Regions from separate parts of the Shewanella sp. ALD9 genome, predicted to be linked through region 3. Evidence: predicted binding sites of a transcription regulator. Region 3 holds the regulator's gene; each other region holds the start of a gene.
The links. The regulator ArgR, encoded in region 3, controls arginine synthesis, uptake and breakdown. The targets are predictions, from matches to a motif close to ANTGAATANNTATTCANT.
Positions count from the first base shown of each region.

Region 1: argA (amino-acid N-acetyltransferase) is a predicted target of ArgR. The motif match lies at 6,550-6,567, and genes of this name have one in related genera.
Region 2: gltB (glutamate synthase large subunit) is a predicted target of ArgR. The motif match lies at 6,490-6,507, and genes of this name have one in related genera.
Region 4: CXF88_RS22220 (arginase family protein) is a predicted target of ArgR. The motif match lies at 5,953-5,970, and genes of this name have one in related genera.

Region 1 covers NZ_PJCD01000043.1:37,037-45,214, reverse strand. Annotated here, with positions in the region: gene CXF88_RS19890 (S9 family peptidase) at 61-2,013, opposite strand; gene slmA (nucleoid occlusion factor SlmA) at 2,182-2,775, opposite strand; gene dut (dUTP diphosphatase) at 2,811-3,269, opposite strand; gene coaBC (bifunctional phosphopantothenoylcysteine decarboxylase/phosphopantothenate--cysteine ligase CoaBC) at 3,266-4,462, opposite strand; gene radC (DNA repair protein RadC) at 4,965-5,642, shown strand; gene rpmB (50S ribosomal protein L28) at 5,764-6,000, shown strand; gene rpmG (50S ribosomal protein L33) at 6,007-6,180, shown strand; gene argA (amino-acid N-acetyltransferase) at 6,659-7,978, shown strand; gene rarD (EamA family transporter RarD) at 8,093-8,178, opposite strand, start outside.
Region 2 covers NZ_PJCD01000044.1:213,224-221,401, forward strand. Annotated here, with positions in the region: gene CXF88_RS21845 (flagellar brake protein) at 1-383, shown strand, start outside; gene CXF88_RS21850 (FAD-dependent oxidoreductase) at 576-1,982, opposite strand; gene gltB (glutamate synthase large subunit) at 1,988-6,436, opposite strand; gene CXF88_RS21860 (TIGR01212 family radical SAM protein) at 6,959-7,927, shown strand.
Region 3 covers NZ_PJCD01000001.1:704,342-712,519, reverse strand. Annotated here, with positions in the region: gene CXF88_RS03315 (GNAT family N-acetyltransferase) at 1-388, opposite strand, end outside; gene CXF88_RS03310 (hypothetical protein) at 392-610, opposite strand; gene CXF88_RS03305 (META domain-containing protein) at 733-1,158, shown strand; gene argR (transcriptional regulator ArgR) at 1,325-1,795, shown strand; gene CXF88_RS03295 (Dyp-type peroxidase) at 1,858-2,796, opposite strand; gene CXF88_RS03290 (ABC transporter ATP-binding protein) at 3,273-4,307, opposite strand; gene CXF88_RS03285 (iron ABC transporter permease) at 4,307-5,938, opposite strand; gene CXF88_RS03280 (Fe(3+) ABC transporter substrate-binding protein) at 6,065-7,072, opposite strand; gene CXF88_RS03275 (ferredoxin--NADP reductase) at 7,288-8,037, opposite strand.
Region 4 covers NZ_PJCD01000038.1:89,017-97,194, reverse strand. Annotated here, with positions in the region: gene CXF88_RS14890 (ExeM/NucH family extracellular endonuclease) at 1-1,756, opposite strand, end outside; gene CXF88_RS14885 (RimK/LysX family protein) at 2,295-3,179, opposite strand; gene CXF88_RS14880 (DUF3802 family protein) at 3,235-3,585, opposite strand; gene CXF88_RS14875 (YceI family protein) at 3,668-4,243, opposite strand; gene CXF88_RS14870 (YaiI/YqxD family protein) at 4,304-4,771, opposite strand; gene pdxH (pyridoxamine 5'-phosphate oxidase) at 4,801-5,439, opposite strand; gene CXF88_RS22220 (arginase family protein) at 5,542-5,817, opposite strand; gene CXF88_RS14855 (adenosylmethionine decarboxylase) at 6,175-7,104, opposite strand; gene speA (biosynthetic arginine decarboxylase) at 7,357-8,178, opposite strand, start outside.

The DNA of each region.
Region 1 (8,178 bases), on a different contig from region 3:
GCTTGTTGATATAATATTTTTTAGCTCATTAGCTCATTAGCTCATTAGCTCATTAGCTCATTACGATTTAATGTTTAGGTTCTTTTTAAGAAATAGAAGCATTTTTTCATAATATTGGGCACGATTGTCATCATTGTAGAAACCATGGCCTTCATCATCCATCACCAGTTTTTCATAGGGATAATCATGTGCTTTAAGGGCTTTTTCTAGTGATTCTAGTTGTTCAATGGGCGCTCGTTCATCGTCACCGCCATGCACTAGAAGCAAGTTTGCTTTCAGCTTATCTACATTTTCTGAGGGAGACATCGCCCTTAGTACTTCACTATTTTGACCTAAAACATTTTTAAGGTAACTAGTACCCGAAGCACTATTTGCAATATCTCCTTCATCGAACATCAGTTCTAAATTATAAATCCCTGCAAAACCGATAGCGCATTTGAACAGATCGGGTTCAAGTATTGCGCTTTGCAATGCACTATAACCACCAAAACTACCACCAGAAATACAGATACGGTTTTTATCTACATAACCTTGCTCAATGACATAATGAGTGGCATCGAGAATGTCATATTGTATTTCTGAACCCCATTTTTGGAATCCAGCTTGTTCAAAGTTTTGTCCAAAACCACCTGAACCACGAAAATTGACTTGTAATACAGCCATCCCTTGATTTGCTAGCATTTGGTTTTGAGTATTAAACCCCCATTCATCTCTTACTCCATGCGGACCACCATGGGGATTGACTACAAGAGGGAGGTTTTTCGCTTCTTTATCATAAGGTAATGTTAAATAGCCGCTAATGACTTTACCGTCTCGGCTGGTAAAACTAATTGGCTTCACTTCTGACATTCGCGCTGGGTCGAGCCATTTCTTGGCAGAGGCTAAGTGTTGGAGTGTGATGGCCTTGGTATCAAATATATAATAATCACCGGGATTTCGATCGTTAAATGCCACCACGATGAGTTTTTCTGAATGACGAGTTTCGCTAACAATACGAACTTGATGGCCAGGTAATGATGCGAGCAACTGCTTTAGCAATTTTGAATGACTGTCTTCTGGATTGACGAAAGCGTAAGACGGATAACCATTTTCAAATTCAACTGCATAGAGTTTTTTGGTAGCTTGGTTTATCCAGTAATTACTGGGATCACTTTTGTCATCTTTAATAATTTGCGTTTTTTCACCTGTTTCTAGATTGATTTCATAAATCCCTAAGGTTTCGCCTTTTACCCGAGCCGCTGCATAAATACTGTTTTTATTTTCGGCAAAAGATATTGGGTAGAAATCATCCAAATTGAGTTTGAGGTTATCGGTGTTAAGCCATTCGCGGTCTTGACGATAAAATACTTTTGTTATGTTGTTTTCATCTTCGCCTGCAACAAAGCGTACTTCACCATCGTGATCGGTTAAAAATCGAGAGTAACCTATAGGCGAAGTGGTGACTTTTCTGCGGAACCCTTTGTATAAATCTACACGGTATACAGTCTGTGATAATTCATAGTTTAAAGAATTAGACTCATTCCATGGGATTGCATTGACGAGCATATAGCGGTCGTCATCGGGAAGGGGATCTAAAATAAATGCCGTTGCTCTTATGGGGGTATTTTTCTTTAGATGTGAACCAGTTTGTTGCTCGCCGCTATTAAAACCAAAAAGGTAAGTTGCTCTTGAGCCATCGGCATTAACAGCCATTAGCTCACCATAATACAGCGGTACGTCACTCCAACCTTTTAAATATTCTTTTTGCAGTACGATTCTTTCATTATTGACCCAAGCGTAATTACCTACTTGGGCATTGCCAGGGAAAAATATCGCGTGATGTATTTGTTTTGTTTTTGCATTTAATATTAGTAGCTTGTCTTTACCATTATGTTTGGTTATTGCACTAATATAGTCGCCTGTTGGAGATATTTTTACATTGCTAAATTCAGCCCCTCGGCTAAATAGTCGTGCAGTAGAAAGGCTTTCTGCTGCAAATGCATGGGTGAATAGGCCACCACAGACAAGTAACATAATGGTTAGGTATTTGGTGAAAATCATGAGACATCCTTGTTTAATCGTTCGTTCTTACTTCGTTTTTATGTGGTATAAATATTCGATCTGATACGGTTTAAGGGTAAAGGAAGAGTAAGTAGCATTGGCAGCAAAAGGACCGAACTAGCATCCTTTATTGATGCGATATTAACTTCTTAACAATTGCTGTTGAATAAACGTCCACTGTTCATCAAAGTGTTGTGTTGGCTTTTGTTTAAACTCACTGCGGACAAATTGTGAAATACGTCCTTCTGCAAAGGCTAGCAACAAGTTAGCTAAAATAGCTTCATCGATATTAAAGCCTACGCCTTCACGCAAGGTTTTTTCACGTAGAATTTGTTTGATGTGTGTTTCTATTTTGGCAAATAATACGTCAATTCTACTGCGTAAACGCTCGTTTTCACCTAGCAAGGCATCGCCATTAAGCACCCTTGAGATGCCTGGGTTACGTTCAGAAAATACTAATAGCAGGTGTAATACCAACTGGCAGCGGGTCATGGTGTCTTTTTCTTCGTCCATGATGATGTTTAAGCGTGATAAAATCGCATCTTCAATAAATTCGATTAAGCCTTCGAACATCCGCGCTTTACTGGGGAAGTGTCTGTACAGTGCAGCTTCTGACACGCCCACTTCGGCGGCGAGCTTTGCTGTTGTTATACGTTGACCTGGGCTGGTTTCGAGCATTTGTGCTAAGCATTGTAAAATATGCTCACGACGATTTATTTTAGGGCTTTCAGCCATTATCTGTTCCTTGGCTCAGTGACTACTTGAAAAGGTTATTTGGTGCCTGAATGACCAAAACCGCCTTCTCCACGATCTGAGCTATTAAACTCATCCACTACGGTAAACGTTGCCTGTACAACGGGTACAAACATCAATTGGGCTAATCGATCGCCAATTTCGAGAGTAAATGGTTTATCACTTCTGTTCCAACATGACACCATTAACTGTCCTTGGTAATCGGAGTCAATTAAGCCGACTAGATTACCCAAAACAATGCCATGTTTATGGCCCATGCCTGAGCGCGGTAAAATCACAGCGGCAAGGCCTGGGTCTGCCACATGAATGGCGATACCTGTTGGAATCAATACAGTTTGATTTGGCTCAATGACCATTGCGCTGTCGATCATGGCACGTAAATCCATGCCTGCGCTACCGGGTGTCGCATAAGCTGGCAATGGAAATTCACTGCCTATACGTGAGTCGATAATTTTTAGTTCAATGGGTGTTTTCATGATTTTTTTAATTGTTTTTCTATCAATGTAAGTAATTGGCGCGCCAGTGTCAGTTTGTCTGTTGCGGGCAGTTGTTGGCTGCCGTCTTGCCAAAATACCTGTAGTGCATTGCTATCGGCATTAAAGCCTAAGCCTTGAATAGAAACATCATTGGCGGCAATCATATCAAGCTTTTTGCGTTGAAGTTTGCCACGGGCGTATTGCTCTACATCGTTGGTTTCTGCTGCAAAGCCTACAGTGAATGGACGAGGAGTGTGCTGAGCTACCGTGGCTAAGATATCAGGATTCCGCACTAGCGCAAGTTGCATTTGTTCAGCCGATTTTTTTATTTTTTGATCCGCAACGTCAGCAATCCGATAATCAGCTACTGCGGCGCAACCAATAAAAATATCATGTTGTTCAACCTGTTCCATCACAGCATCAAGCATTTGTTGTGCTGAACCCACATCAATGCGTGTAACACCTGCTGGGGTGGCTAGATTAACCGGACCTGAGACTAATGTGACGGTTGCGCCCATTTCCGCAGCTGCTTGGGCTATAGAGAAACCCATTTTTCCTGAGCTGTGGTTGGAGATATAGCGCACTGGGTCAATCGCTTCACGCGTTGGCCCTGCGGTAATGAGTAACTGATGACCTTGTAATATCTTGGGGCCAAAAAATTGTATCAGTTGTTCTGCCATCACCACGGGTTCTTGCATTCTGCCAGGGCCGACTTCACCGCATGCTTGATTACCTGAGGCGGGTTGCCAAATGGTAAAGCCTTTACGGGCTAAATTAGCCATGTTTTCTTGGGTCGCAATATTTTGGTACATTTGCTGGTTCATTGCAGGGCAAACAATGACGGGGGCGCTGGTCGCTAAACAGGTGGTTGTTAACAAGTCATCTGCCATGCCGGCATTAATACGTGCCATTAAATTTGCCGTAGCAGGTGCAAGCAATACAACATCAGCCCAACGAGCGAGTTCGATATGACCCATAGCCGCCTCTGCTGCGGGATCGAGCAAATCTGAGGCTACTGGATGGCCTGAGAGCGCTTGTATGGTTAATGGGGTGATAAACTCCATAGCGCTCTGAGTCATGATGACACGCACGTCTGCGCCACGCTCTTTTAATCGGCGGATCAAGTCTGCACTTTTATATGCGGCAATACCGCCACCAATTCCGAGTAATACTTTTTTATTTGTCAGCATGATGCACATTATCCGACTCAAACCTAATTGCGGCTAACAATATCACAAACCTATGACAATTTGCGCAGATCCAATCTCAAAAATATCGACCATACTGTGTAATACCAATCCTATTAAATATGTGATCTTTCAGCGGGAGTTCAAAGTGCTGTAGGCAAGGCAGATGATTGAAGCGAATAGTGATTCTATTTTGAAAACATCTAACGAAGCATAAAGTACTTTGAAACCCGCCAGAAAGGAGTCTCTCAGGTATTCCACTTCTGTGTTGCATCGATTTAAAAGGGAACAGCCATTTCTACATCAATGCGCCTTGAATTAAAAAACCTGAGAGACTCTGAACTGATCAGATATTTAATGAGATTGGTATAAGCAATTCGAACTCTATTTTTGAAAAAGACAACAATTCGTTATTGGTACTGCGCTTGCTGATTCTGTGTTGTTTTTGTTATTCAGAGTCGACTTAATACGTTTAATGGCATCGCCACATTGAATATAAGGGACATTCATGGGAATTAAAGATTGGCCACAAGGAGAAGGACCGCGAGAAAAATTATTGCTCAAAGGTGCAGGGCATCTTTCGGATGCAGAATTGCTTGCGGTGATATTACGTAATGGTCTGGCAGGGCAAAATGCGGTCGATTTAGCCCGAAACATGATTAATCAGTTTGGTGGTTTGCGCAGTTTACTGAGCGCACCTAAAAGCCAAGTATGTAAATTAGCCGGTGTTGGGCCGGTAAAATATGCTCAATTACAGGCTGCAGCGGAAATTTCTAAGCGAATTGCTCATGAAAATCTACAAAGAGGGCAAATTTTGACAAATCCTGATTTAACTCGGGACTATTTAATGAGACAATTGGCAGACCGATCCTATGAAGTGTTCGCCTTACTATTGTTGGATACCCAACATAGAGTCATTCAATTTGTAGAATTATTTCGTGGCACCATCGATTCTGCTTCTGTTTATCCTCGCGAGGTTGTAAGCCTTGTTTTGGAGAAAAAAGCGGCAGCGGTAATTGTGTGTCACAATCACCCGTCTGGCATTGCAGAGCCAAGTCAGGCTGATCGGCGAATAACTGAGCGAATAAAAAATGCATTGGCAACCATAGATGTTTCTTTGTTAGATCATATGGTTGTAGGTGATCAGGAGATAGTCTCCTTTGCCGAGCGTGGGTGGATTGTATAAACACTGCTTGATCTTCTATGGTCAATCGTGTATAAAATGCGCCCTCTTTGTGCCTCGGGCGACGGCCATACGAGGCACATTAATGCTCGAGCGTTAAAAATTTGTTTTGGAGAAGATTGACATGTCAAGAGTATGCCAAGTAACTGGCAAGAAGCCAATGGTTGGTAACAACCGTTCGCACGCAAAAAATTCGACTCGTCGTCGTTTTTTACCTAACCTACAAAACCACCGTTTTTGGTTAGAAGAAGAAAAGCGTTTCGTGCAATTACGTGTATCTACTAAAGGTATCCGTATTATCGACAAGAAAGGTATTGAAGTGATTGTTAAAGAACTTCGTGCCCGTGGCGAGAAGGTATAATAGAAAATGGCTAAATCTAAAGGTAATCGTGAGAAGATCAAATTAGTATCTAGTGCTAAAACTGGTCACTTCTACACTACTGAAAAGAACAAGCGTAACATGCCTGAAAAAATGGAAATCAAGAAATTTGATCCAGTCATTCGTCAGCACGTTATGTACAAAGAAGCTAAAATCAAGTAATTGATTTTTGATTCTTAAAAAAGCCCCTTAATTGGGGCTTTTTTTATGCCTGTTTGAAAATAGTCTATACTGAATCGAACAATAATCAGCTGAGTAAACACCGTTAGTCAGGTTCTGAATTTAGTCTATACAGCAGTTGTTTATGTCACGAGGTGCATGGCTAATGTCATTGGATTTTATTGAGCCATTTCCGCATGGTCATATCGCCATTATGTTGAAATATTGCTATACAGATGTGATGCAAATATCATAATTAAATGCGTAAAGTATTATTAACGGCTAAAACAAGCTAACTTTTTGGCTGTAATGATTTTTTCATAATAAATTGAGACACTGTGTTTTACTTGAAGTGAAATAAAATGCTTTAAAAGTGAATTAAAATGCAATACCATTCTTTTTTGATACAGCAAACCGTCATGTGGCATTTATTGTCATCGTCATTAATGAACATCAAACCTATACCGAGGTGAATTTGCCCGTGAGAACCACTGAATTAGTTGATGGATTTCGTCATTCTGCACCCTATGTTAATGCTCATAGAGGTAAAACTTTTGTCGTTATGTTGGGTGGTGAAGCATTAGCGCACCCACAATTCCGCGGTATTTTAAATGATGTGGCTTTGTTGCATTCACTTGGGATTGAGGTGGTATTAGTTTATGGAGCAAGACCACAGATTGACGCAGGTTTAAAGGCGGCTGGAATTGAACCGGCATATCACAATGGTATTCGTATTACCGATGATGAAACCCTGAAGATTATCAAGCAGGTTGCTGGGGCGACTCAATTTGATATTACTGCTAGGTTGTCGATGAGCTTGGGCAATACGCCAATGCAAAATGCGCAAATAAACCTTGTGAGTGGTAATTTTGTTATTGCACAACCATTAGGTGTAGATGACGGTGTCGATTTTTGTTTAAGTGGCAAGGTGCGCCGTATTGATGCGCAAGGCTTACGTCGTCAATTAGACAATAACGGTATTGTATTAATGGGGCCAATTGCCGCTTCTGTTACAGGTGAAAGCTTTAACCTGACCGCTGAAGAAGTTGCGACCCAAGTAGCGATTAAGTTAAAGGCCGATAAGATTATTGGTTTTAGTGATACCAACGGCCTTATCGGTAAAAATGGTGAAGTGATTGCCGAGCTGATGCCGGACGATATTGAAGAAATGCTTAAGACGATGGCTGTAGATGACCATACTTCAGTTGGCACCGTTGCATTCTTAAAAGCCAGTATTGAAGCATGCCGCCGAGGTGTACCTCGTTGCCACTTAGTCAGTTATTTAGAAGATGGTGCGTTACTGCAAGAGTTGTTTTCACGCGAAGGGATTGGTACCCAAATTGTTACCCAAAGCGCCGAACGTTTACGTAGAGCGACTATTAGCGACATAGGCGGTATCTTAAACCTTATTCGCCCATTGGAAGAGCAAGGCATTTTGGTGCGTCGCTCACGCGAGCAACTCGAGATGGAAATTGAACAGTTTATGCTGGTTGAGCGCGACAACTTAGTGATTGGTTGTGCAGCTTTGTATCCGTTTGAAGAAGACAATGCGGGTGAGTTTGCGTGTTTAGTGGTTCATCCTGATTATCGCGATGCTGATCGTGGTAGCATTTTGCTTAATAACATTATTGGCCAAGCTCGCGTGCGTGGTTATTCACGTCTATTTGCGTTAACGACCCGTAGTATCCATTGGTTTTTAGAGCATGGCTTTAATATTGTTGATGTTGAAGAACTGCCGAATAAGAAAAAACAGCTGTATAACTATCAGCGTCGTTCAAAAATTCTTGCGTTAGATTTGTAGAAGTAACAAGGCCGTTAACACATAAAAAAGCCGGATGAGTATAAAATCATTCGGCTTTTTTGTGGGTGAAGCATCAGTGCTTTGAGTGACTTCATTTTCCCATTGTAGAGCTTATTATGCTGACGCTTTGGCTAAGGCGTTACGTCGTTGACGTTGCAATATCATGTCGCCAACAAAGATAACTAACGCGCCCCAAATAA
Region 2 (8,178 bases), on a different contig from region 3:
ATCAACCGATTAGAATGCTGTGCCTTAGTGTGCCTAAAACCATCATCAAGAAAAAAGTCAGAGAGCAGTTGCGAGTTAATATCGAGCAAGAAGTGTTTATTATGCACAATGACAATAAAATCAGTGCAAAAATGCTCGACTTTTCTTCTACTGGCTGCTTACTGACGGTAGACGCCAAAACGGTGAATATTGAACAAGGCGAAGAGATACATGTGGCTATCTCTATTAACACTGATCTTTCAGGGATCTTAACGGGTAGCATGGTCAAAGTTCAAAACATTGAAGGTGTATTGAATATTGGGGTGAAATTTTCAGATGAGCATCCACAATTAAAAGATAATATTTTCAGCTATTTTTTAGTCAGTTCAACTACAAAATCATGACCCTAAGTGAATCCTAGTTGTGGGCTATCCGTGTGAATCATCGTCCTTAAAAAAGATAAAAAAAAACGCATCAAAAGATGCGCGAAAATTCACAAGCAAACACGGTATTACAGCTTTTATTGTTAGTCTGAAAGTAGGCTAAAGGTAAGCTACCTTTAGCCTGTCTTTAGCCCTATATAGGCTAGCAAGCTGTTAATCTAAATAGTTTAAAATGCCTAATGCAGCATCTCGTCCTTCTGCTATAGCCGTTACAACGAGGTCAGAACCTCGCACCATATCACCACCGGCAAACACTTTAGGGTTAGTGGTTTGAAAAGGGTTGTTGTCGGTTTTCTTGGCCTTAACTAATCCCCATTCGTTGGTTTCAATGCCAAAATCACTAAACCAAGCAGCAGGGCTCGCTTGGAAACCAAAGGCGATAATCAGCGCATCGGTTGCTAATACTTGTTCACTACCAGCAATGATTTCGGCGCGTTGACGTCCACTAGCATCAGCTTCACCCATTTGAGTTTCAACACATTCAATCCCGACTACTTGACCGTTTTCAGCTTTAATTGCCACTGGTTGACGATTAAATAAGAAGTTAACGCCTTCTTCGCGCGCATTTTGCACTTCACGGCGAGAGCCCGGCATGTTGGCTTCGTCACGACGATAAGCACATGTCACGCTCTTCGCGCCTTGACGAATGGCTGTACGCACACAATCCATTGCAGTATCACCGCCGCCCAACACCACCACATCTTTACCTTCAAGGCTTAGATAGGGTGTAGCGTCGTCTTGAGTACCCATAATGTGATGAGTATTGCCAATAAGATACGGTAGCGCTTGAATCACGCCTTGAGCATCTTCATTGGGCAGTTTAGCTTTCATGGCCGTGTAAGTACCCATACCCAGAAAGACAGAATCGTACTCGTCTAATAGGCTTTGAAAACTCACATCCTTGCCGACAGTTACACCCATTTTGAATTGAATGCCCATGCCTTCAAGCACTGAACGGCGAGTGGCCATAACATCTTTATCAAGCTTGAAAGAAGGGATGCCATAAGTGAGCAAACCACCAATTTGTGGGTATTTATCATACACCACGGCTTGCACACCATTACGAGCCAACACATCAGCACAGCCAAGACCCGCAGGACCCGCTCCAATAATGGCAACACGCTCTTTACGTGGCGTCACATCCTTCATGTTTGGGCGCCAGCCTTGGGCAATTGCAGTATCGGTAATGTATTTTTCAACACTGCCAATGGTGACCGCACCAAAGTCGTCGTTTAAGGTACAAGCACCTTCGCATAAACGGTCTTGTGGGCACACCCGGCCACATATTTCTGGCAGAGTATTGGTTTCATGCACCAAGTCTGCCGCTTCCATAATGCGACCTTCTTCTGCCAGTTTTAACCAGTTTGGAATGTAGTTATGCAGTGGGCACTTCCATTCGCAATACGGGTTACCGCAGTCAAGACAGCGATCGGCTTGTTGTTTTACTTCTGGTTGCGTAAACGGCTGATAAATTTCAATAAATTGTGTAGCACGTTTTTTCGCTTCAAGTTTAATGGGGTCTACTCGACCCACTTCTATAAATTGAAAGTCATTGCTCATAATAATTACCCTGCCTTTACTACTAATTCCGGACTCTTCTGCTCAATTTTTAGCAGGTCAGCAACGGCAATATTCTTTGGTTTAACTAATACGAAACAATCCAACCAGTTTTCAAAATCACTTAAAATCATATGAGCATGTTCACTGCCGGTTTCAGCATAGTGAGTTTCAATCAGGCCTTTTAAGTGTTGCTGGTGGATGGTCGATTCTAATTTTTGAGTATCGACCATTTCGGTGTTTACTCGGCGATTAAAGCGACCAAACTGATCAAATACATAGGCAAATCCGCCAGTCATCCCCGCACCAAAGTTGACCCCCGTTTTGCCTAGGATAACCACGATACCACTGGTCATGTATTCGCAACCATTGTCACCCGTTCCTTCAACGACCGCGATGGCCCCTGAGTTACGCACAGCAAAACGCTCACCCGCTTGACCTGCGGCAAACAGTTTGCCGCCAGTAGCACCATACAAACAGGTGTTCCCCATAATAGCACTGCGTTCACTTTGGAACGGGCTACCAATAGGTGGGTGAATAACGATCTTACCGCCAGACATACCTTTGCCGACATAATCATTAGCATCGCCGCACAGCTTAAGTTCAAGGCCAGGGCTATTCCATACGCCAAAGCTTTGGCCAGCACTACCGCTAAAGCCAAGTTTGATTGGTTGTTTTGCGCCTGCGACACCAATTTTAGTTGCAATATAACCAGATAATGCCGCGCCAACTGAACGGTCGGTATTGTTGATTGCATATTGACCTGAATACGGTTCACCCGCATCAACTGCAGCACTGCAATCTGCAACCAATGTTTGGTTTAACTTGCCAATATCAGATGGAGGGTTAATTTCTTTCCATGTGAGTGACGAGTTTGCCTGCACTTTGGGTTTATATAAAATTGGCGCAAGGTCAAGACCACGTTGCTTGTCTGTTTGGCCTTCAAGTGTATATAACCAGTCGCTTCGTCCGACTAAATCTTCGAACTGAGTTACCCCTAATGCAGCCATCCATTCACGCACTTCTTGAGCCACAAATTCAAAGTAGGTCATGACACGTTCTGGTAAGCCGTGATAATGGTTTTCGCGTAAGTTTTTATCTTGGGTTGCGACACCTGTTGCACAGTTATTAAGATGACAAATACGTAAGTATTTACACCCAAGCGCAATCATCGGCACTGTACCAAAGCCAAAGCTTTCGGCACCTAATAAGGCTGCTTTAATAACATCGGTACCGGTTTTTAACCCGCCATCTACTTGCAGACGGATTTTATGACGTAAACCATTTTCTACTAGCGACTGATGCACTTCCGCTAAACCAAGCTCCCAAGGAGAACCGGCGTATTTCACCGAGGTGATAGGGCTTGCGCCAGTGCCACCGTCGTAACCTGATATGGTGATCATATCGGCATAGGCTTTTGCAACACCGGTTGCAATGGTGCCAACACCGGGTTCTGATACTAGCTTGACCGACACTAAGGCTTTTGGATTGATTTGTTTTAAATCGAAAATCAGCTGAGCTAAATCTTCAATTGAGTAAATATCGTGGTGCGGCGGCGGTGAAATCAAGGTCACACCAGGACGAGCATGACGAAGTCCTGCGATTTCAACGCTAACTTTATGGCCAGGTAATTGCCCACCTTCACCCGGTTTTGCACCTTGAGCTACTTTAATTTGCAGTACATCAGCGTTAACTAAGTAATGTGCAGTAACGCCAAAGCGACCCGATGCAATTTGTTTGATGGCCGAGTTACGTTCGCTATTGAAACGACGTGCATCTTCGCCACCTTCACCTGAGTTTGAGCGTCCACCAAGACGGTTCATCGCAACCGCTAACGCTTCATGAGCTTCAGGGCTTAATGCACCGATACTCATGGCTGCGCTATCAAAGCGAGAGTAAAGCTTTTCAGCGCCTTCTACCGTGTCTATTTCAATGGCGTTAAGTTGACCTTTAATACCAATTAAATCACGTAAAGTGGCCACTGGGCGATCATCAACTAAGTGAGTAAACTTTTTGTACTCAGCGTAGTTTTTGTCTTTTAATGATGCTTGTAAGGTATTCACCACGTCTGGATTAAAGCAGTGATATTCACCACCTTCAACGTACTTTAATAAACCACCTTGTGGTAACGGTACATGGGCTCGATAGGCGGCGGTATGGAGTATTTTCTGGTCATCGGCAATATGGTTAAAACTGACACCTTCAATACGGCTTATCACGCCTTTAAAACATAACTCAATCACATCACTGGCTAAACCCACAGCTTCAAATTGTTGGCTACAACGATATGAACCTACGGTACTAATGCCCATTTTAGACATGATTTTACGTAAGCCTTTTTCAATGCCGTAACGGAAGTTAAGCATTAAATGGGTTACATCATCGACTTGATGCAGTTTTGCCATCGCTGAAATAGATTCATAGGCGAGGTAAGGGTAGATAGCCGTGGCACCAAAACCAATTAATACCGCAAAATGATGCGGATCGCGTGCTGAAGCGGTTTCAACAATAATGTTAGTGTCGCAACGTAGGCTTTTATCGACTAATCGAGTTTGCACAGAACCCACAGCCATAGCGGCAGGGATAACTTGAGCACTTTTCGCTACTGCACGGTCAGACAATACTAACAATGTTGTGCCGCTGCGAGCTAAGCGTTCAGCTTCGTCGGTAATACGGCGAATAGCCTGCTCTAGTGTTTCATTGGCATCATAGTTTAAATCAACTGTGTTGGCGCGATAGTTAGTGCTGTCTAATCCCAGTAACTGATTAAAATCACTGAATAACAAAATCGGTGAATTGAACATCACTCGGTAAGCATTACCGGTGGTTTCGCTAAATAGATTTTGCTCGCGACCGACGCAAGTGGCTAACGACATCACGTGTTTTTCACGTAATGGATCAATAGGCGGGTTGGTTACCTGAGCAAATTTTTGACGGAAATAGTCGTATAGTGAACGCGACTTTTTCGACAATACTGCCATAGGCGTATCATCACCCATTGAGCCAATGGCTTCTTCACCTTTGCTCGCAAGTACCCAAATAACTTGTTCTAATTCTTCACGGGTAAAACCAAACTGTTTTTGATATTGCAGTAATGTTTTACTATCAAAACCACTTGAACCTTGTTTGGTTGGAGCCATATCCTCAGCAGGGATCAATGTCTGACTGTTTTTAGCCATCCACTCTTTGTAAGGATGGCGACGCTTTAAGTCATTATCAATTTCAAATGAATGATACAAACGACCATTCAAGGTATCTAGTACTAGTAACTCACCGGGCCCAACGCGGCCTTTTTCAATCACTTCATCGGCGGAATAATCCCAAATACCGACTTCAGACGCTAAGGTGAGGATACGATCCTTGGTTATAACGTAACGAGAAGGGCGTAGACCGTTACGATCTACCGCACAGGCAGCATGGCGACCATTGGTCATTACAATGCCTGCAGGGCCGTCCCACGGCTCCATGTGCATTGAGTTAAAATCATAAAAGGCTTTTAACTCGTCATCCATTTCAGGATTTGATTGCCATGCAGGTGGAATAAGCAAGCGCATGGCTCGATATAAATCCATCCCTCCAGATAACAACATTTCAAGCATATTGTCTAAAGAAGACGAGTCTGAACCTGTTTCGTTAACAAAAGGGGCGGCTTGTTGTAAATCTGGTAGTAAAGGCGAATTAAACTTATAGGCGCGCGCTCTTGCCCATTGGCGGTTACCGGTAATGGTATTGATTTCGCCGTTATGAGCGAGGTATCGAAACGGTTGAGCTAATGGCCACTTTGGCGATGTGTTAGTTGAAAAGCGCTGGTGGAATAAGCAAATCGCACTTTTCAAACGAATATCTGCTAGGTCGGTATAAAATGATGGCAGATCTGCTGGCATCATTAAGCCTTTATAGACAATGACTTGTCCAGAAAGGCTGGCGACATAAAAGTCTTTGTCATCGGTGATCTGTTGTTCAAGACGGCGACGAGCCATATATAGGCGACGCTCAAGATCTTTTTCCCGCCAGCCTACCGGCGCGTTGATCAATACTTGATAAATTTGTGGCAAGCTTTCCCGGCCAATCTCCCCCAAGACATCCGGATTAATCGGTACTTTACGCCAGCCAGCGACACTGAGTGTTTCTCGTTGTAGTTCTTTTTCTAAGATAAACTTCGCTTCATCAGCGCGTTGCTCATCTTGGCTGAGAAATAGCATACCTACGGCAAACTTTCGGCTTAAATGCCAATCGTTTTCTGCCGCAATAGCTTCAAAAAAATCTGTAGGCATTTGCATTAATAAACCACAGCCATCACCTGTGCGTCCGTCAGCTGCAATACCACCACGATGCTTCATTCGATCGAGACCATGAATCGCGGTACGCACAATGCGGTGACTCGCGTCGCCGTCCATTTGTGCAATCAAACCAAATCCGCAATTGTCACGCTCAAAACTGGGATGATACAAGCTCATACAAAAAACCCCCTAAACCTCTACTTGATACGACTCGGGGTAAATTTGAAGAATATCCATAGATATGCACCCGAACCATTCAAATTAAACTGAGAATGAATAAAGGTCAAACCAAAAAAATGCAACAAACTGAAATATTATTACTAAAAAAACGTTATAAGCCACCAACCTTACGTTAACGTAAACTGTGATATATCACCTATAACGTTCTGAATAAAAAGAATTTTAGAAAATATTCAAACAATTGTTTACCTTTTTGCAACAACAACAGGGAATTATTTTTGAAATAAAAATAGTGAATTTTATTTCAAATACAGTCTTTGGGTAAAAAATTATTCTAAATGACTAAATATTCATTTTAGGTGATGTATAAATTACTTAAATTGTTTTAAACGTTTTTTGAGTTTGTGCACAACTTTAGCGAGCGCTTGAATTGATAGAGCATTTATTGATTTAGCACCAAGACAGATGTTTACCGTCTGACTACACTGGCGAACTTTGGAATGATGATGAGAGTAAGTTGTGGGTTTAGATGATTACGTTAATACGTTTGGGGCACATTGCAAACATTTATATGGCCAAAGAGTAAAAAAATTAACTATTGATGGCCAATTTACCTGTCCCAATCGAGATGGCACGTTAGGGGTAGGCGGTTGTACTTTTTGTAATGTTGTTTCATTTAGTGGCGAACAAGGTAGAGAACAGCCGATTGCGATGCAGTTAACCGAAGGTAAAGTACGCGCCCAATCTGCAAAAAAATGTACTACCTCTGCGGATATTAATTCTATTCCTACCGCTAAATACATCGCTTATTTTCAAGCTTATACCAGTACTTACGACGAGTATAAAGTGCTAAAGCAAAAGTATGATCAAGCACTTGAAGATGCCGATATTGTCGGGCTTCATATAGGTACTCGTCCTGACTGTGTACCCGATGAAGTACTTGATTTACTCGTTGAGTATCAACAAAGAGGTATTGAGGTGTGGTTGGAACTTGGCCTACAAACGGCCAATAATCACACGTTAAAACGGATTAATCGTGGTCACCAATTGTGTGAGTATCGTCAGACAGTTAAAAAGGCTCGCGCTAAAGGCATTAAGGTGTGTACCCATCTAATATTAGGGCTGCCGGGTGAAACATCTGCTGATTATTTTAATAGTTTACAAACCGTATTAGGAATTGGCGTTGACGGACTAAAACTGCACCCTTTGCATATTGTAGAAGGCAGTATTATGGCGAAACAATGGCGCTATCATCCTATGCCGCTAATAAGTCTTGAAGAGTATGCCTATGAGGCGGCAAAACTTATCCGCCACACCCCAAAAGAGATTATCTTTCACCGCGTAACCGCCTATGCCAAAAAACCAATGTTACTCGCCCCTGATTGGTGCGCATTTAGATGGGATGGACTAGTGGCCATTGTGGATGAGCTTAAAGAATACGGTGGCCAAGGCAGTGCATTAATGTTTAGCCAAAGTAAAACGGCCTAGTGTGGTGTATTTAGGCAGATATATTATGTCTCTGTTGAATATGGACAAAGTAAAGATAGCGCTAGGTTTTGTGAAGATGTATCAGACTAATCGCTATTATTAGTTATAAATTGGACGAAACATTACCAAAGTGAGTGTTTTTTAAACATTGGTAATACCAGTTGAGTAGTTATGTTGTAAAAATGTGATTTTTTACCATTAAATAGCGGCTAAATATTAGCAAGCCTTGCATAGGGTATTTTACTCGGTAT
Region 3 (8,178 bases):
TTTTTAATTCGGTAACCAGCGCCGAAAAAACTCCCTGGCCGCGTTTTGATTCTTGTATCCAAACGGGTCCATATTGGCACGTGTTAGTCGTCGATAAAGCTTGTCCATTTAAATCGGCAAACTTAAGTTTTTGAATAATATGTCGGTACAATGGTTGCGAGGAAAAAAATGACCATTTTGCCGCCATCACATATCCAATGATCACCCCTTGCTCTTCAGCTACGATAAACCAATGTTGATTTATCAACTGGCTCACCTCTGCTTTGGTAAATGAATGAGCATGAAGTTGGCTATTTGAACCTACCAACTCATCATCAACATGGGCTCGTTCTAACTGCACAATAGCAGCAACATCGGTTAATAACGCCTTACGGATAATAAATGACAATGATTATTCCTTTGACCCTGAATTGGGAGATTGTTTCTTAGCCCATTCTATCACTAGCGCAACGGGCAGCGGAGACATAATTAGTGTTCCCACGCCAATGAGTGAAGCAATGACCAACATCCCACTGACTTGTTGACCGATATCACTTTGCCAATATAAGCCGACACCCACCAACAACATGATTAAACCGACGAAATGTAACACTTTAACTAATTTGATCATTTGCGACTCTTTAATACGTTAAATAATGTTCATTAATCCAAAACATTACAATTATTTACGCTCTTATTCACACTCAAGTAGTAGAATAACGGCAATTTTTTGGTATATGGAAATCTCTCAACATGATAAAGCATATTCTCGGCGCCACTGTTATATTTTTAGGCCTTAGTGCTTGTCAAAGCCACACTCAAATTGTCTCAAATGAACAATTAATTGGTACTTGGCATGTAGAAGTCGTCCTCGACACTCCTACCATTAATAATAGCCCAGCAAATTTAGTTTTTGCTCCAAACGGTGAACTGACAGGTAATAATAGCTGTAATCAATTTTTTGGTCGTTACGCCCAACAAGGTCACTTGCTTCAACTTGCACCATCAGGTTCGACTATGAAAGCCTGTATCGATAGTTTAATCACCCAAGAAGCTGAACTGATGCAAGCGATTTCATTGGTAGAACAAGTTGATTTCTCTAAAGGAAAACTCAATCTATTGTCTATAAATGGTGATACGCTATTGGTACTGACAAAACAATCGTTACCCTTATCCTAAAGCCTATGGTTTAAATGAGTCGCCGGATTAGTTATTAGTGTCAGTTTAAAGTTCCATTAAAAAATGAATTTTTATTCAATAAATCTGATTCTTTCTTGACTTAATAAGTCAATCTATTCAAAATGTGCTAGATTTTTGAATAACAACTATAAGATGAATTATCACTATGCCAGCGACAAGAAATCAGGATGAGCTCGTACGCACTTTTAAAGCGATTCTCAAAGAAGAACGTTTTGGAAGCCAAAGCGAGATTGTTAATGCGCTTCAAGCCGAAGGATTCGGTAATATTAATCAATCTAAAGTATCACGTATGCTCAGCAAATTTGGTGCTGTACGCACTCGCAACGCTAAGCAAGAGATGGTGTATTGCCTCCCTGCCGAGCTAGGCGTACCTACTGCGGGTAGCCCAGTTAAAAATTTGGTATTGGATGTCGATCATAACCAAGCCATGATCGTGGTAAGAACTAGCCCTGGTGCTGCGCAATTAATCGCCCGTTTGCTCGATTCAATAGGCAAACCAGAAGGGATATTAGGTACTATTGCCGGTGATGATACTATTTTCATCTGTCCAGCAAGTATTAAAACCATTGATGAGACATTAGAAACGGTTAGATCTTTATTCAACTATAGTGAATAAAAAACCATTTCAATAAAAAAGCAATGCCATGGCATTGCTTTTTTATTACCTAAAACTGGCGTTTACGCATCATCAAATTGAGTTAAAAAATCCAATGATGGCACAAAGAAAGACGACCCAGTCAGCGCTTTAGTAAACAACATCAAATGATCATGATTCCCGTGACCATCACCGTGCACCATACTGCGGAGCATTTGTTCGAAGTGATCCGGTGTACGACATACTGAAATAAACATCAATCCTTGTTCTCTAATCGAACCATATGGCATGCTTTGACGTAAAATTTCTAATGCGTTACCGTGTGGATCTTTTAAGTTAACTCGTTTTGTGTGGCTGGTTAATGGCTTATCTTCTGATTCATACTCAATATCATCAACTTTGGTACGACCAAAAATATCTTCTTGTTTTTTAAGCGGTAAACGATGCCACTTACTTAAGTTATGCATGTATTTTTGAACATGAACATAACTACCAGAGACAAATTCTTGATCTTCATCACCGACAAGTGCAACTTGTTGACGATGGCGTCCTTTAGGGTTTTCAGTACCATCAACAAAACCAGTTAAGTCACGACTGTCCATAAAGCGAAAGCCACGTTCCTCATCGACTAACTCGACCAAATCTTCAAACATTTGGTTAATTTCATTGGCGACAAGATGCAAAATATCATAGCGATCACAACGGATATGAATAAACAGATCATATTCCATTGCAGGTGCATCACGGTTACCTTCACTCATGGCCGGAAAAGGTTTTAATAATGCAGGGCGAGATTCTGGATAAAAGGTATCCCAAAAATTAGCCCCAATACCCACAAAGCCATTAAAAGCACTGTCGGCATATTGATCCGTGAGTTCATAAATATACTGCGCTACATTAGCAATAGATGGGCGTAACTGATCTTCAACACCATCGTTGGCATTAAACATCAAGTACACACTGTGTAAATTCCCTTCTGCGCAAATTCCTAACTGTTCACGAGGCATAACTTGGTTACCCATATTAACTTCATCCATCTTAATACTAAATGTCGGCCTAAACGGTGATAATTTAACGTTTTGATGTTATTCGACGGCGATTAACATCTCTTACCAGTTAAGCTAATCATTAGATTAACTTAATCAAATTTAAATTACTTGAAGTGTACTCACATTTAGCCCGTTTGTAATACATATTGTATTCATATTCGTGCAGATAACAGCTTGATCATTCATTACAATTGTTAACGAACTCACTAGAGTTAAGGGCCAAAAAGTAAGCCCTAAATCAGATATTTAGCCTATGTCATCGTAAAATTAGCCATTATTTTGCAAGCATGAGGTAAGTATCTTATTGCTGGGGTGTTTAAAGCAGCGTTATTACAAGTTAATAACGTACTGTTAGCAACACTTTTAGCAAACAAAGGGTAATTTGATAACCACTTTCCCCGAACTAAGGTTCACTACAGGCTGGACAATTAAAATTACAGCATTGATAGTTAATTAAAAATCACCAGTGGATGCGCTGTAATATTTATGTCCACTCGTTGACCGGGCATTAACGTCGTTGATTGGCTACTGACGTCCAAAATATCATCGCCAATTTGGACCTGATAATGACATACCGTACCAAGGAAATGCCTTTCGACAATGCATCCTCGGCCATTGATACAAGGATGTAACTCAATTTGCTGTGGTCTCAATAATAATTGCCCTTGGCTGCCAACAGGTAAAGACAATGCTTCTGTGCTGCTAAGATCGCCCAAAGAATAGTGCACTTGATGGCTGGAGGTGACCGTAACAGGTAAATAATTACCTGCGCCTAAAAAGTCGGCAACGTAGCGATCAGTTGGTGCACTGTATAAGGTTTCGGCTTTACCATGCTGAATAATGGCGCCATCCTTAAATAAAGCCAGTTTATCTGCAAACACAAATGCTTCATCTTTACTGTGAGTCACAAACACGGCACTGACATTACGTTGTTTCAATATGGCGCGAATTTCTAACATCATATCGTTACGAACTTGCGCATCGATATTGGAAAAAGGTTCATCTAGCAATAATAATTCTGGTTGATATGCCAATGCACGTGCAATCGACACTCGTTGCTGTTGACCGCCTGATAATTCATGCGGGTAACGCGATGCCAACCCGGTTAATTTAACCAACTCGAGCATTTCTTCTAATCGAGCTAACCGCGCAGTACGATTGAGTTCGTTAACCCCAAATAAGATATTGTCTGCCACGGTTAAGTGCGGAAATAAGGCATAGTCTTGAAAAATCATTCCCACACCACGTTGCTCGCTCGCAACAAACACACCATCACCACTCAGCGTTTGCCCATTGATGCTGATGCAACCTTTGCTAATGGCTTGTAAGCCCGCAATCGCGCGCAGCAGTGTTGTCTTGCCGCAGCCACTGGGGCCTAATAATGCGACAATTTCACCTTGCGCCAAGGTAAGATCTAAATGGCGCAACACCACTTGACCGTGATAATCGCTGCAAACATTTTCAATGGTTAAGGTTGACATAATTAGCCTTGTTGCTCCATAGAGCGATTAAGATAAATCAAGGGTACAAGCCCAACTAACACAATCACAATAGCGGCCAATGCGCCATGTTCTAGTTTTTCATCTGAGACAAATTGGAAAACATAAGTCGCCAAGTTTTCAAATCCTATAGGACGCAATAATAACGCTGCGGGTAATTCTTTCATGCTTTCAATAAACACTAACAAAGCACCGGCAAAAATCCCTTTGCGTAATAAAGGCAAATGTACTCGCCATAGTAGCTGAGTAGGCGTTCGTCCTAAGGTAATACACGCCATGTCTAAAGAAGGGGAAATACGTTTATAACTGTTTTCTAAACTGCCGATGGATATAGCAATAAAACGAACACAAAAAGCAAAAATCAGTGCAAACACGCTGCCAGTCAGCAATAAACCTGGGCCTTGGGCGCCAAACCAATCGTAAATATCGTTAATCGCAAAGTCGATAAACGTCAGAGGTACTAATACACCAATCGCCAACACCGTTCCCGGTAAAGCATAACCAGTACTGCTCAATCTTGCGGGAAGCTGATCACTTTGTCGCGGACTCACACGGCGTACAAACATTAATATCAATGATAGGACTACGCACACACCACTGACAATAGCGGCAATATATAAACTGTTTAGGCTATACTGCCAAAATCGAACATCCCAACTTTCATTGAAATAATCGAGAGCATATCCACACAACACAATGAAAGGTAATAAAAAGGCTGTAAATAACAAAACAGCGCAATAGCCTAATGCGACCCAAGCCATTTTTGGTGACAACACATATCTGTCAGCTTCATTAAGAGAAGATTGTTTTTGAAATAATTGTTGTTTCCGCCGGGCAAAACGCTCAACCCCAATCATAGAAAATACCACTAACAGCATAATGGCTGACAGCTTTGCTGCCGCGGTTAAACTGCCATAGCCGAGCCACGTGTCGTAAACTGCTGTGGTTAATGTCGGTACAGCAAAATAACTCACGGTGGCAAAGTCTGCTGCGGTTTCCATTGCCACAAGTGCAACGCCGACAGCCAAAGCGGGTCTTGCCATTGGCAGCGCAAGACGCCAAAAACTGCGCCACGGACTACATCCCATGACACGCGATGCATATAACAAACTGGAAGACTGCTCCATAAACGCAGTACGCGCTAATAAATAAATATAAGGAAACAATACTAACGATAATATTATCGCTGCTCCGCCAAGACTGCGTATCGCGGGAAAGTAATAGTCGTGGGGAGATTGCCAGTCAAACCAAGCCCTCAATACACGTTGCACCGGACCTGCATAATCAAGCATGTCGGTATAAACATAAGCCACAATGTAGGCTGGCATCGCTAACGGGAGAAGGAGTAGCCATTGAAAGTAACGGCGAAAGGGAAAGTCACAACGGGCAATTAACCAAGCAGCAGGAATCGCTAAAAGTAGGCTTCCGAGTCCAACCAACAACATAAGCAATAAACTATTGACTATGTATGTCGGTAGCACTGTATTGAATAAATGGCTAAATACAGCTTGATCAGGAAGAGTGGACTGCACAATTAAGGCAATCAGTGGCAAGATTAATATTGCCGTAATAAAATAACCAGCAAGCGACCAGCTTCTGGTTAAACCTAAAATCATAAATAATACCGAGTTAACTTAGCGCACCATCAATAAATCTATCAATCTATCAATCTATCAATCTATCAATCTATCAATCTATCAATCATATCGATAATGCGCTGATAATGTTTAAACAAGCTTCAATTAAAGATCAAATTTCACTTCATCAAGCAGTTTTACAGCGTCTTGATGGTATTCAGCCAACTTATAGATAGGCAAACTATCGGCTTTAAAATCACCCCATGACGCCACTAATTCAGACGGTTCGACATCAGCCTTTACCGGATATTCCATATTAACTTCAGCATACATTTTCTGTGCAACGTTTGAAGTAAGAAATTCCATTAGCTTAATCGCATTATCTTTATGCGGTGAATGTTTGGCTAATGCCATACCTGATACGTTTACATGAGCACCACGGTTCTGTTGATTAGGAAAGTTAATTTCAACCGCTTCAGCCCAGCTTTTCTGATTTTTATCCATCAGCATGTTGCCATAGTAGTAGCTGTTACCGATAGCAATGTCACACATGCCTTCTTTAACTGCTAATACTTGATCACGATCATTGCCTTGAGGCTTACGAGCTAAATTAGCTTTTACCCCTTCTAACCAGGTTTTCGTTTTCGCTTCACCGTCATGGGCAATCATCGACGCCACTAATGCGACGTTATAAGGGTGTTTACCGCTGCGGGTACAAATTTTACCTTTGTATTCTACTGAAGCTAAGTCTTCGTAATCGATGTCAATTTTACCGCTACGCTCTTTTGAAGAATACAGATTACGAACACGCATCGTCAGCGCATACCAATTGTTCTGTTGTGACCGATATTGAGGGGGAATATTGCTATTAATCACCGCACTGTCGACGGGAGAAACAAGATCTTTTTCCACTAATTCCATTAAGCGAGAGAAGTCAGATGTTAACACCACGTCAGCGGGAGATAGGCGACCTTCACGCACCATACGTTCTGCAATGCCATCTTTAGCAAAAACAACCTTTACGTCGACACCACTTTGCTCGGTAAACTTTTCTAGAATAGGTTCAATCAGGAAAGCTTGGCGATAAGAATAAACCGTTAATGCATCTGCAGCACTCACAGAAGAAGCAACACAAGCCAAGCCTAATAATGCGACACTTTTTAGCAATTTCATTAATCAACGCTCCTTAACTGAATCAATATTCCGCCGCCATCGGCGCAATTGATAATGGTTATCAATTGCAACAGGGTAAGTGATCATATCAAAAGGAGCAAGTGCTGTTTCACATTCAGCGGTTAAAACGCCAAGGCTAAAACATCAAATTGTTATGCTGTAAGCCAATATGGCAAGCTTAAGCCACTATCATGGAATTATGATTGACCAAAACACTACCAGTATTTTTCGACCGTAATTTGTCCAGGCGCTCGTCGAAGATTTTTTACTAAGCCTTTTTCAACTAAAGCGGTTTGCGCATCATTTATCATTCCTGGGTTACCACAAATCATCACTTGAGAATGTTCCGCATTAATCCCTAAGCCTGCTTTCTGTTCAATTAATCCGCTGCTAATGCCATCAGGAATACGACATGATAAGCCTTCGGGATATTCTTCACGGGTCACAATGGGAATAAACACAAACTGTTGAGGATATTGACTAATAAACTGTTTAATCGTTTCTAAATAAGCTAAATCTTCACCAAGTCTTACACCATAAACTAGCACGACTTTTTCAAAGCGTTGCCAAGGCTCATCGGTTGCAAGCATAGAGATAAAAGGCCCCACTGCAGTGCCTGTTGATAACAGCCATAGGTGTTTACCTTGCAATGCCCCTTTAGGCACCTCATCTAAGGTCATAAAACCGGTCGCTTTGGGCGTGATTTGAATGGTATCACCTGGGCTTAATGCTTTTAGATCTGGAGATAACTGACCATCCTCTACCGCAACAGCCAGCACCTCGACATAATCAGTCCCGGGGGGATTTACAAGCGAATACGCACGCGCGACACGTTTATCATCACGCATTTGGCTGAGCTTAATAAACTGACCTGCGATAAAAGGTTCGACATCGGCTTTGATACGCAACGAGAATAATTTATCATTCCAATCAATGCGTTTTAGCACGGTACCGGTAATCCACATGACTTTGTTCCTTTTAGACTGGCGTATGTATTTACTATAATACCAATCTATACAGATATTTGCTTAATTAAAAGCCTCCCCGATTTATATCTATAGTGAATAATCACACGCGATTAACTCACTTAAAAGAACAGAGCTAAG
Region 4 (8,178 bases), on a different contig from region 3:
AAGATAATATTTGAGCATCACCTGTTGGAGTGATTTTATCAGCACGGTAGATCATTCCCACAGCAATTGCATCGGAACCTATTTGTGCCACTGAAGGCACAACATAAGCGTATACCTCCGCTCCCATAGCTTGGTTTAATCCGCTGACTAAGTCGTTAATGGCTGAATCACTACCATAGCCGTCATTTTCAATTTCCATTAAACCAAATACATCAGCGTTAATGGCATGCATTGCACTGATAATTTTCACGCGTTGACGCTCAAATTCAGATAATGTGTCGGCGCCGCGATCAGTCGGAAATCCATTGCCGTTGCCATCACCGTTGAAATAATTAAGCACATTGAAACTGGCGACACGAAGATCTGCGCCAAGCGCTAACTCTGGAGTAGATTGTCGCGGGTTACTTTGCACTACATTGACCACTTGAGTTGGCATCACACGATATTGGCTAAAGCCATAATGCATAATACCCTCGAGCCCGGTAACAGAATCGCCTACCCGCAAGGTATTTGAGGCTGATAACCCAGGAGCTGGATAAGGTATCTGTTCAGGATTTTGGCTGGTTAAGCCATCATCCAACAAAATACTATCTCTGGCATTCGCTTCAGTCACTGCCAGCGCTGCTGCACCAGGTAAAGCAACTTGAGTACCGATAAAATGGCGACTACTGCCTAGTGATACTTCACCATAACGGCCCAAGTTATACACTTCATTGACCACTAGAGATTGATCGAATAATACCCGCATGCCTTCAACACGCTCAAGTTGTTGATTGTCGGCTAACGGCAATGTGACAGTAGCAACCACAGGCAATGGTAGGTTAGTACCACATAACGCAAATTGAGTCACATTAGACAACTGAGTTGTGCCTTGATATTCGGCAACAGAAGCTTGTAAACGAATTCTATCACCGGCATTCACGTCAAGTGATTGATTACCGCTGTAAACAAAAATACCTTCTGAGGTGTTAATGTCAGCATCGACTTCGCTGTCGGCCATTTGGATAAATATACCCTTTAGCCCAGCTTGTTGATTACTCGTCACAATCGCTTCAACCACCACTTCTGAACCCACTATAGGGCTTGTGTCATCCATCCCTTGAATGTCATGGATTGCGACTGCGCTTTGTGAACAGACAAATTCTATTGGCTCAGTTGGATCTACTGGGTCTACCGGATCTGTTGGACCTGAATCATTACCCGCGAAAACACCTAAATCGCTGATGTCATCTTGAGCAAAACCTTGCCAGCCAGTAAATGTGACTTCGTCGTCAATGATGGTATCGGCAATTAATTGAGTGGCGTCACGACGAAGAGTATTGTTTTGGGTCGATAAATCACCTGCTCCCCATTGTGAACCGGGGTCTGTACCCACTTGTCCTAAAGAGTCGATCACTACGCTATTGTGACTGAGTACAATGGCATCATCACCATTAAAAAAGCTCGCTGTACTCGTCTGTTGAGCAAGCGCAAGGATCTCTGCAGATGCATCATTATCGGCAATAACAAACGTTGAGTTGGCTGCAATATTACCATCCAATGTAATATTGGTTGCCGCTGCGGTATTGCCATTAAAATAAAATGACAACACATAATTACTCAAATCTATCGCTGTCGAACTTGGATTGTACAATTCAATTGCTTTGTTATTACTGCTGCCTTCTATGTACTCTGAAATAAGCACATCTTGAGCAGCAACATTGAATACCATTAAAGATGATATCGATATCGCGAGCAACGACTTTTGAACTAACATAGTGAACCCCTATTCATTATCCATAAATCCAATGAGTTAATTTAACTATTCAATTGATATTTTATTGCTTGGTATAACCTCAGCTTGGAATAACCGTTGTAATAAACAGATAAAGATCCGTTTATGTTCAAATCATCAATATCAAGCTTGCCATTGTTTTGCTAACAAACCGTATTGACGAATCAATAGTGTGCGAGTTGTAAGTTGATACAACAGCGATAGCGAAATAAGCGCATGTTTGATAAGCATTTATGATCCCGCGTTGAGGCTACATAGCTCAATCAGCGCTTACTATAACGATTACGGATGACAATAAGGTTGCAAAGATGTTGCAGTGAATACAAAAGTAATTTCAGTCAACAACCGCGCCTAACTACCGCTTATTCACACACCTCTTTCTACGATCTTTTTTGGTTACCTAGGCGTGAAAAACAGCCAAAAAAATACCGCTCATATTGAGCGGTATTGTTAGCTGATGTTATTGAACGATGTTATTGACCAGCGTTATTGACCGATGTTATTGACCGATAATAAGCAATTAATGCTTTTTAGATACATCAACCATATAGTGACCTTGTAACCAATTTCGGCCAATTAATAATTTATAACCCATTTTGGTACGGTCTTTAAGATTCACATCGACTATAAATTCATGACGAGGCTCACCAACACTTAACCTCACCATGTAACGCCTTTCTGTACCTTGTGCATTACGAATTAACGATGTGCCCCGAATTTTGGTGCGAACATCAGCTTTTTCGCCTTTTTCATTCGCTGTGGTGAACGTAATCATCTTACCGATGTTATTTTCAATGTTCACTTTGTCTTCATTCTCGACTCGAATATTAACTGCATGTAATGAGTTTTCAACGGCGCCGGTATCGATACGCGTATTATACATTAAGCCAGTTTGCTTAATGCTCAGCTCTGCTAAAGGACCAATGGTCTTTTTGTCAGAAACATCCACAATGTAGTTATGTTTTAAAAAGTTACGCCCAATAAGTAATTTGTAATTCATGTGGCTACGATCGCGTAAATTAACATGAATATTATGCAATTGATCAGGAAAACCTATATCAAGCTTCACCATGTAACGAGTTTCAATACCTTGAGAGTTTTTCACCCTTGAAGTACTGACAATTTCGGCTTGAATGCGTTTTTTCTCACCACGTTCATTTTCAGTAGTGAATTCAACAACTTTACCAACATTGCTTTTCATTTTTTTGGATGCACCGCCAAGGATTTCTAAATTGACAGCGTGCAGTGAAGTGTTCACGGCACCTGTATCAATGCGAGCATTATATTGTAGTCCTGACTTAGCGACGGTCATGGTTTCAACTTGACTTAAAACGGTTTTATCATTCGCAAAAACAGATATAGAAAGCAAACACAGCAGAGTCGAAATCACAATTCTTTTAAACATGATCAATCCCAAAAAATCCACAAATCGCTTTAGTAGCGGCCAGTTTTATGTACGTTTATTGCAATAAATGATCAACTTCTTGATCGAATAAATTTTTAATCAGTCCTGAAAACTCAGTAATAAAAATGCTTTGTTCGGGGGTGGCTTGTTGATTGGCTACAGAGGCTAAAATCTCTTCTAAGTCATATACAATTGCGTCAATTTCGCGAATTACCATATTACGTTGTGCAAATGATAATTGCGGGTTTTGCCCACATACCATAATGATCTGAGCAGATAACTGCTCTTCAAACAATTCCATGACAGTTTCCGTTGCAGCGGCATTACTCTCAGACGACTCAAATAGCCCTAAATGTTCAGTTAAATACTGAATTAAATGCATGTATCCGTCTTTGTCAGTAACCATTTCATACCACCTTTCTTAAAAACGACTTAACAGGAAATGGCTCTCAACCTGATGATTGAAAACCATTAATAACCACATATAACTATTGCGCTAAGGTTAGCACAAATGACACTGGCACCGCTAAGCTGATACTCGGCAATCCCGCCATTTCTTTAAGTTTTTCGACACCGGACACTAAACCAAATTCACTTGCTTGAACAATCACTGGCGCTAAACTTGAAATCACCATTTTCTTATCCGACAATTTAGCGACTAACACATCAAAGCTCTTCTGTTGTTTCTGACCATGTAGCTTAATGGTTGCTTCAACTTGCGTCGTTAGCGTGTCACCGACTTTTAATCCGGCTAGCAATTTAGGGTTAACCACTGCATCCAAGGTTAACTTAGGAAACTGTGCCACTTCAAATAACACTGCTTGCATTCGTTGATCACGAATTTCTATTCCGGTATCAACACTGGTTAAATCAATCGATAAAGAAAATGCACCAGCATCCGTTAATGAACCTGCAACTTGTTTAAAATGATGCACTTCAGCAACATCGGCTTTCTTAATCGAAATGAAGCTCACCCGAGAATGATCTTGATTGACTTGCCAATCGCCTGCCATCACTGATGTACTCAGCAAGCTCGCGGCTAATAATGGTAACCATTTTTTCATCGTAAAGTCCTTTGTATAGAAAGTAAGATTAACAATAAATAAGTATAGAGTAATCTTTGGTTATATCTTGCTGGGGATCAATCTAGCCAGCCATTTGTCTAACGCTTGTGCAAAAGCATGTTTATCCGTTTGCGAAAAACTGTTCGGACCACCAGTATGGATGCCACTGCTGCGCATTTCTTCCATAAAATCGCGCATCGTCAGAATCTGTTTAATATTTTCAGCTGTATACACCGTACCACGAGGGTTTAATACTAGTGCGCCTTTATCAACCGCATCAGATGCCAGAGGAATATCAGCAGTGACGACTAAGTCCCCTTTGACGACTTGTTCCACAATGTAGTTATCTGCTTCATCAAAACCCGAACTCACCCGTATCATGCTAACTAAGGGCGAAATAGGCACTTTAATCATTTGATTGGCCACTAACACTAATCGAACCGATTTACGCTCAGATGCCCTAAACAACATTTCTTTAACTGGGTTGGGGCAAGCATCAGCATCAACCCAGATTTTATTGGTTATCACCGCAAAATGCTCCACTTCATTAACACTCATTAAGGTGCCAACCGATCAATATTCCAATCCGCATCGGTTTTAGTGTAAATAAATCGGTCGTGTAACCGATGTTCACCACCCTGCCAAAACTCAATGCTAGCTGGTCGCACTAAATATCCACCCCAAAACTTAGGTAGTGGAACCTCACCTTGGGCAAATTTAGCTTTCATTTCAGCAAATTTACCTTCTAACGCCTGTCGTGCGCTAATCTTGCTTGATTGTTTAGATACCCAGGCAGCAATTTGGCTGTCTTTTGGTCTAGACATAAAATATTTCGCAACATCCAACATCGATAATGGTTCAGCTTGCCCTAATACAGCCACTTGACGTTCAAGTGGATGCCAAGGAAACAGTAAACTGACTTTACTGTTAATCGCAATTTGTTTTGCTTTGCGGCTTTCTAAATTAGTAAAAAACACAAAACCGTTATCATCAAACTTTTTTAATAACACAATACGTTGAAATGGCTGGCCATCTTCGTCTACCGTCGCGACACACATGGCCGTTGGGTCAGTAAGTTGGGCATCTTTTGCCTGTTGCATCCATTGTTCGAATAGATCCATTGGGTTAACAGGCAAATTCGCTCGTCTTAATCCGCCTTGGGTATATTCACGGCGAATATCACTTAAATCACTCATATTGGTTCCTCATTAAACCTTGCTGGACCTATTCTACGCTGAGCAGACACAAAAAAGCCAACGTCAACTCGTTGGCTAATGTGTTTAATTACAAAGTTGAAATTACTTTTTAATTAAGCCTTTACCTTCAGCCCACACCTGTAGCATTTCAAGGCCCAGTGTTGCTGCAGCTAGCGGGGTAACATCTGTATAATCATAAAAGAGTGCTAGTTCTACAACATCCATGCCGACAATATTTAAACCACGTAAGCCACGAATGATCTCGCTAGTGAACTTACCACAAACGGGCGTAGCTGTAGCGGTTGCAAAAGCTGGGTCTAAACATAAACAGTCAATGTCGAATGTCGAATGCGACGTATAACGGCATATCGCCAACACGCATAATTAAGTGTTCAACCATTTGTTGAGCCGTTAAGTTATTGGCGAATCACTTCAAAGCCATGACCTTTTTTGTGCTATTCAGTACAAATAGCAATTTGCATTGAATGCTCAACATCAATAAACCCCTCACGCAGTGCATAGTAAAACATTGTCCCGTAGTCGTACCGTACTTACTGCCTTGGCGGTATCTGTGTGGGCATCAAAAGGTAAACCAATAACAACGTCTGCGTCAGACTCTGCGGGTTTGAAATCAAGCGGTTGGCGTAAATAGCCACATGGGTTTGAATAATACGAATAATCAAATTTTTCTACGAAAGTAGTTATAAACGACCAAAAGATGGCAACTGTTGATAATTATAATAGTGTAGGGCTCAGCAGTTCTGAGCAATCTTGCTGATAGTGGTTAAAGTGTATAGTGAAACCTTGCTCGATTGGCATCGCGCAATGGCTTAAACACAAATAATTTAAAAAGGGTTTATTGGCAATATGACTATTAAAGCCAATAATGTCACAGCTACTAGGCTGCAATAATCTTACCAGTTCAGCAAAAACATCAACCGGCGTTGAGCTAAGATCAATGTTAGTTTCAACACTCACATAAGAGCTATTTTCTTGAGGTGTAATGTGTATTGTAAAATATTCAGCACCGCGAATACCGTTTATTGAATAACCTAACGGACTGAATAAATACTGATCAATATTAAAACCATTAAATAATTGTTCCAGTTGCAGCATCTGACTAATTTGAATAGTTGATTGCTGCTCACCACGTAAATAATCAGCTACTGCACCAGAAATATGGTACATCAGCAGCTCATTGGTGGTATCGAGCTGGTTAGCTTGATAGTCTTTGTTGGTCGAAAATATATAATGATGATGGCTATCTAAATGACCCATTCGATAGGCCTGCCCAGCAATAAACTGCCTTAATCTAAACACATCATCGGTAAAGGAAGTTGCTTGTAAATGGGCATAGTATTCATTTTTGCGTTGATAACAAATGTACGCAATCGCCTGTTCACTTAAATGATCAATGCAGTAGCATGCAGATTCTACCAACGTGCTAGCCCCGCAAGTGAGCATAACGATACGATCATCCCAAACAAATAAACTCGATTCACTCAGCAAATAAGCATCACAATATTCATTACTTATGGAAGATAAAATGTCTGCATTTGAGGCAGCAACGAGCCCCAGCCAAAATGTTCGATCTAAGGATCGTAATTTAGGCGCTGATTCATTAACAATAATCTCTAACTTTTTCTCTGAACCTTCAAAAAACATGTGTAACTACTCAGCACTTATTCTAATTAGAGACGTTTGTATAAAAATGTAATGTCTCATGGTTAAGCCATATATGCGCAGTAAAAAGCGAAAAAAGCGTAGTTTAGCGGTTTAAATGAGCATTTCCCAACGATAAAATAGGCTTAAATAAAACTGCCTGAATAATTACAAATATGTTAGCAACTTAAAAGCCTAGCGACCTGAGATCGCTAGGCTTTTTAATAATAAGCTAACATCACTTAGTCGATAAGATTAAAAATCTTCTAAGTAAGTGTAACCCTTAAGCCCTAACTGTAACTCTTCTAGAATACTGGCACGCTCTTCTTCAACAATATGCTGATTTACAAGCTCTTCATAAGTGCGCATAAAGTCAACCGCATCTAAGTTTACATAACGTAAAACGTCAGCTACCGTATCGCCTTCTAAAACAGATTCAATCTGGCTTAATCCACGCTCATCAATGCGTACAACAGCAGAGTTAGTATCACCAAACAAGTTATGCATATCACCCAAAATTTCTTGGTATGCACCCACCATAAAGAAACCAATCAAATATGGGCTATCGGCACTCCATGCTGGGACTGGCAATGTGGTTTCAATTCCCTGACCGTCTACGTATTGGTCAACAATACCGTCAGAGTCACAGGTAATATCTAACATAACCGCACGGCGCTCAGGTGCTTTATCTAAACCCGATAACGGCAACACTGGGAACACTTGATCAATACCCCATGCATCAGGTAATGACTGGAATAAAGAGAAGTTAACGAAAAACTTATCAGCTAACTTTTCATTTAATTCGTCAATCACTGGACGGTGATAGCGGTTATTGTTGCTTAATAGTCCCTTCACTTCATGGCAAACACGTAAATTAGCTTGTTCTGCCCAAGCTCGGTCAGCCAAACTTAATTGACCCACAGCAAACAATGAGTGTGCTTCAGAAATATCACTTTGACTATCATGGTAAATTTCAATAATTGCACGTTGATCATATCGACCGCTGATTTCTAACCAAGATTGCCACATATTGTGGAGCAATTGCGGCGCCTCTTCACTTGGTTCCTGAATATTTTC